2 linked regions of the Arcticibacter tournemirensis genome follow. Each later gene encodes a partner of the first gene's protein in a complex. Links are inferred from orthologs where the notes say so. Each region holds a gene or a part of one and is shown in the gene's direction. Other genes may lie near its edges.

Region 1 (2,996 bases):
CTGATCCTTGATGAGCCTACGAATGATCTTGATATTGACACGCTGAATATACTCGAAGAGTTTCTCGAAAATTATAACGGAGTTCTTCTCCTGGTGTCGCACGACAGGTACTTAATGGACAGGCTTACCAACCAGCTGTTTATACTTGAGGGCAACAGTAAAGTGAGATTATATAATGGAAATTATACTGATTACAGGCTCGAAAAAGATAATACCGTAAAAACTAAGGAACCAGCGAAGAATACGGAGCCGAATATACCATCTCAGGCTGCTAAAAAAAACAAGCTTTCTTTTAAAGAAATGAAAGAATTAGAAGGTTTGGAGGAGGAAATTCCAAACACAGAGCGGAAAATTGAGGAACTATCCATTCAATTGAATTCCGGAATTACAGATCATCAAACACTGTTGAGTCTCGCTGAAGAAATTGAAACAAAGAAATTACACCTTGATGAGATCAGCATGCGTTGGCTTGAGCTAACGGAAATTAAAGAAAATGTTAATTAAGATGTTCCACGTGGAACACGCAACAGAACGTTCCACGTGGAACAAAGTATAATATGTTTAAAAAGTACGACATAATAGTAGTAGGAGCTGGTCATGCAGGCTGTGAAGCAGCGGCAGCAGCAGCAAATCTGGGATCTTCAGTTCTTCTGGTAACGATGAACATGGGTACAATTGCACAAATGTCATGTAATCCAGCCATGGGAGGCGTAGCGAAAGGCCAGATTGTTCGCGAAATAGATGCTATGGGAGGATATTCGGGCATTATAGCTGATAAATCAACTATACAGTTTCGAATGCTCAACCTTTCAAAAGGGCCCGCTATGTGGAGCCCAAGAACACAGAATGATCGCATGCGATTTTCGGAAGAATGGCGTTTAGCACTCGAAAGGATCCCAAATGTCGACTTTTGGCAAGATACGGCAAACGAGCTCTTAATTAAAGGCGACCAGGTAACGGGGATCAAAACCTCACTGGGTATAGAAATTGAATCCAGCGCAGTGGTACTGACAAATGGTACCTTCCTCAATGGACTAATCCACATAGGAGAAAAGCGCTTTGGGGGCGGACGTACAGCTGAGAAAGCAGCTACAGGATTAACAGAACAATTGATAGAGCTTGGGTTCGAAGCTGGCAGGATGAAAACCGGCACCCCACCCAGGGTTGATGGAAGAAGTCTGGACTATTCAAAAATGGAAGAGCAATGGGGTGACACCGGTAAAGGCCGCTTCTCCTTTTCTGATTTTGAACTGCCAAAAGAAGAGAGATGCTGTTGGATAACTTATACAAATAGCGAGGTTCATGAAGCACTGAAAGAAGGATTTGAAAAATCGCCAATGTTCACCGGTCGCATAAAAGGCCTCGGACCCCGATACTGTCCTTCTATAGAAGACAAGATAAACCGGTTTGCTGAGAGAGAACGACATCAAATCTTTGTAGAACCTGAAGGATGGAACACTGTAGAAATATATGTAAATGGTTTTTCTACATCGCTACCTGAGGATGTTCAATATAAAGCGCTCACTAAGATACCAGGGTTTGAAAAAGCTAAAATGTTCAGACCGGGATACGCGATTGAATACGACTATTTCCCCCCTACCCAACTTGACCTTACGCTTGAAACAAAACGGATAAAGAACCTATTCTTGGCAGGCCAAATTAACGGAACCACCGGATATGAAGAAGCGGCAAGCCAGGGTTTCGTTGCAGGTATAAATGCTCATCAGAAAATAAATGAAAAACATGAGCTGATCATGAAAAGATCAGAATCATATATAGGTGTACTAATCGACGATCTTGTAACAAAGGGAACAGAAGAGCCCTATCGTATGTTCACCTCCAGGGCAGAGCACCGGTTGCTTCTCAGGCAAGATAATGCCGATATTCGCTTGTCTCCTATCGCACATGAGCTGGGTCTGATAAGTGACGAAAGATTGCAGAAAGTAAATAAAAAGATAAGCGATTCTTCGGAGATAGTGAAGTTCCTGAAAAACACATCTGTAGTGCCTGGCGAAATAAACAGCTTTCTTGAAAGTTTAGAAACAGCTCCAATCAGCCAGAATGTAAAGATGTTCCAATTGCTTACAAGACCGCAGATTAATATTAATGATCTGAGAAAAGCGAATGAAAAATTTGCCAATCTGCTACAAAGCTTTGATCAGGAGACTATCGAACAAGCAGAAATTAAAGTAAAGTATGAAAGCTATTTCGAAAAAGAAATGGAGATCGTAAATAAGATGAACCGTATGGAAGACCAGGAAATCAATCCTGATTTCAACTATCATAATCTGGTATCCTTATCAAAAGAAGCAAGAGAAAAACTAATGAAGATAAAACCAAGAACGTTAGGCCAGGCATCCCGAATTTCGGGGGTTTCACCGTCAGATATATCGGTTTTAATGGTACATATGACCAAATAATTTATAACAAACTGATTTACAGTAGATTAAACACGAAATAAAACGGCTTTAATATATCTGATATAAGACGATTTTTCAGAATCCGAAACATAATCTTCATCCAAAAGAGAAAACCGCTTAAAACGCATATAAATGCTAAAATTTGACAACAACTATTATAAGTTAAATTTTTTAACCGTCTTTACGTTGATCTTACTAGCTGCGGGCTGCGCCAGCATTCAGCAGCCTACTGGTGGACCTAAAGACAAGGAACCTCCTAAAGTTTTAAAAGAGACTCCTGCGAATTTTACTCTTAACTTTAAAGCGAAAGAAATTAACATAACTTTCAATGAATACTTTAAAATCAGTAATGAGTCGAAGGAGTTCAGCATGTCACCTGCGCAGGACAGAAGTCCCTATTACAAAGTCAAAGGAAAAACGCTCAACATAAAATTTCAGGACACGCTCGCCGCAAATACTACGTACACCATAAACTTTGGCAGAGGTCTTGTTGACTATAATGAGGGGAACGTGCTTAAGAATTATATGTATGTTTTTTCTACAGGAAATAAAATCGACTCTTTGTCTATCAGTGGA
Region 2 (2,840 bases), 2.4 Mb from region 1 along the record:
AAGTCCCTGCTCGGATTCAAACACCGCACGTTCAATGACACCGACCTGCTGTACTTCGTAAGCTTCCTTAAGCAGCATTACAGCCAGTACGATTCATTGGAAGACGCTTTTTTGCCTTCGCGGACCGGCTTGTTCCATAATGAAGTATTGCGGGAAGAGTTCATGGACCAGGTTCAGGGGCCATACACCGGCGAGAGCTTTTCGTCGCCACCCTGTTACCTCAGTGAACTACAGCCCGACGACCACCGGGTAGAGACTATGCTGAACCATTTCAGGACGTACTTTTTCAGCCTGCAGGACTTCCCTTCGCGCACCATCAAGCATATCAGTTCGCCCTCGCAGAAGTCGACCTGCAAACGACTCAATATGTTTCTGCGCTGGATGGTCCGTAAAGACCACCGGGGCGTAGACTTTGGACTGTGGAGCCGCATCAGTCCCTCGCAGCTCATGTGCCCCTGCGACCTGCATGTCGACCGCGTAGCGCGCAAGCTGAAACTTATCAGCAGGAAGCAAACCGACTGGCTCACCGTCGTAGAGCTCACCGCCCGGCTCCGTGAGTTTGATCCGCGCGACCCCGTAAAATACGACTTCGCACTCTTCGGCCTGGGCATCGAAGAGAAGTTTTAAGATAAGAACCATACATAATGACTAATTCTCACCACTTAGCCAAAGACACTGCCGATACCATTGTAGCGCTGGCAACACCCGCCGGAAGTGGCGCCATAGCCGTCATCCGCCTGTCGGGGCCGCAAGCCATAGCCATTACCGATAAGGTATTCAGGGGTAAGGACCTGGCGAAGCAGTCGTCGCATACCGTTCACTTCGGAACTATCCGCGACGGCGAAACCATCATCGACGAAGTACTGGTGTCCCTTTTCGTAGCACCTCATTCCTACACAAAAGAGAATGTGGTAGAGATATCCACACACGGCTCCAAATACATCATCGAAAACCTCATCAGGCTCCTCATCCGTGGAGGCGCCAGGGCAGCAAAGCCCGGCGAGTTTACGCTGAGGGCATTCATGAACGGAGGTATGGACCTGTCGCAGGCCGAAGCCGTCGCCGACCTCATTGCGTCCAACTCGCAGGCCTCACACCAGGTAGCCATGCAGCAGATGAGGGGAGGCTTTTCAGGCGAACTCCGGCAGCTCAGAGAGCAGCTCATCCACTTTGCTTCGCTGATCGAGCTCGAGCTCGATTTCTCAGAGGAGGATGTAGAATTTGCCAACCGCGAGCAGTTACGAGCGCTGGTGTACAAGATAAACAGTGTGCTGTCACGCTTAATAAAATCATTTGAGCAGGGCAACGTGCTGAAGAACGGTGTGCCCGTAGTGATCGCCGGGAAGCCAAACGTAGGAAAATCCACCCTGCTGAACGCCCTGTTAAATGAAGAGCGCGCCATCGTATCCGACATTGCCGGAACCACGCGCGACACCATCGAAGACGAGATCTCCATCCATGGAATCCTCTTTCGCTTTATCGACACAGCAGGCATCCGCCATACAGAAGACATTATTGAAGCAAAAGGAGTGGAGCGCACCCGGGAGAAGATGAAACAGGCGAAGCTGATCATCTACCTGTTCGACCCCTCGCAGAGCTCCGGCGAAATACAGCATCAGCTGGACGAAGCCGCAAGCCTCGGCATGCGCGCCGTAGCCGTAATGAATAAAACCGACCTGGTGAGTAACCAGCAAAAGCAGGAGTTAAGCAGCCTGCCCTTAAACTATATATCTGCACGAGACAAGCAGGGCATCGAAGAGCTGAAGGACGAAATCCTGGAAAAAGTAAACCTGCATCACATCAATACCGACGACGTGATGGTAACCAATATCCGCCACGTAGAAGCCCTCAGGCACACCGAAGAAGCGCTGAACCGCGTCCTCGCCGGTATTGAGGATCCGGTGACATCCGATTTCCTTGCCATGGATATAAAGCAGGCCCTATACTATCTCGGAGAGATCACCGGCACCGTAACAACAGATGACTTGCTGGAGAATATATTTTCGAAGTTCTGTATCGGAAAATAACCACCCGTAATATATAGAAATATACCTATACTTTATTTACGCAAAAGGGCTGTAATCAATGATTTACAGCCCTTTTGCGTAAACTCGCCCTGCGTTTTTTTACGATCATTTCGTTTAGATTTGTCCCTCATTTGTCCCCCAAATTGATTTTTTTTAAACGAGGGACAAACGGGTGAGTTTATTGGTCTTAGAAAGCCTTAAAAAGCCTAAGAGATCCTTAAAGAGCCATATTGGTTAACTTAGAATCATCGTGAAATGTCGTCAAATATCCGTGTCAATAAGGTATGTGAATATTGTGGTAAAGACTATGAGGCAAGGACAACTACAACAAGATATTGCTCTTCGAAATGTAATTCAAGGGCCTATAAGGCACTAAAACGGGGGGCGAAAATAGAGGAGGTAAAAAAACAGGTTCAAAATATCAGGAGCTTTCCGTTAGCTGAAATAAATGCAAGACAACTGCTGACGGTAAAACAGGCTTGTGTTTTTACCGGCATGGGAAAGAATACTATAAACTATTGGATTAATAGCGGAAAGCTTCCCTCCTGTAATTTGGGAATCCGGCAAACCAGAATATTGAGAGAAGATCTGGAAAGGTTTTTCAAAAGCTCTGTTCATATGGTGCCGCAAAAAGAAAAGCAGAAAACAGCCATGGTCATACTGGACCGAGACAACGCCTATACAATCTCAGAGATCTGTGTGAAATTTGGGGTTTCAATGTCTTTTCTCCGAAATTTTTGTAAGGTGAATAACATCGAAAAACAAGCAGTAGGCCGCGAAACATTGATAGCGAAAACGGTTATAGACGAACTG

What was found. The genes of interacting proteins can lie anywhere in the genome.
Region 2: the proteins of mnmG (region 1) and mnmE are in contact, whole or in part, in a solved structure (PDB 9HIP), measured with the Escherichia coli proteins. The link is inferred for Arcticibacter tournemirensis from one-to-one orthologs.

What each region holds. Positions count from the first base shown.
Region 1 is NZ_VFPL01000001.1:351,634-354,629, reverse strand. Bases 16-2,988 are described here. They hold mnmG (tRNA uridine-5-carboxymethylaminomethyl(34) synthesis enzyme MnmG), read left to right. Parts: upstream 16-557; coding sequence 558-2,420; downstream 2,421-2,988. Other genes in these bases: BDE36_RS01535 (Ig-like domain-containing protein), read left to right, coding at 2,553-2,988; BDE36_RS01545 (ABC-F family ATP-binding cassette domain-containing protein), read left to right, coding at 16-504. In the rest of the region: more of BDE36_RS01545, read left to right, coding at 1-15; more of BDE36_RS01535, read left to right, coding at 2,989-2,996. UniProt on the Escherichia coli protein: NAD-binding protein involved in the addition of a carboxymethylaminomethyl (cmnm) group at the wobble position (U34) of certain tRNAs, forming tRNA-cmnm(5)s(2)U34.
Region 2 is NZ_VFPL01000001.1:2,726,769-2,729,608, forward strand. What follows is about bases 19-2,835. They hold mnmE (tRNA uridine-5-carboxymethylaminomethyl(34) synthesis GTPase MnmE), read left to right. Parts: upstream 19-644; coding sequence 645-2,027; downstream 2,028-2,835. Other genes in these bases: BDE36_RS11355 (TIGR02757 family protein), read left to right, coding at 19-627; BDE36_RS11365 (helix-turn-helix domain-containing protein), read left to right, coding at 2,283-2,835. Outside these bases: more of BDE36_RS11355, read left to right, coding at 1-18; more of BDE36_RS11365, read left to right, coding at 2,836-2,840. UniProt on the Escherichia coli protein: Exhibits a very high intrinsic GTPase hydrolysis rate. Involved in the addition of a carboxymethylaminomethyl (cmnm) group at the wobble position (U34) of certain tRNAs, forming tRNA-cmnm(5)s(2)U34.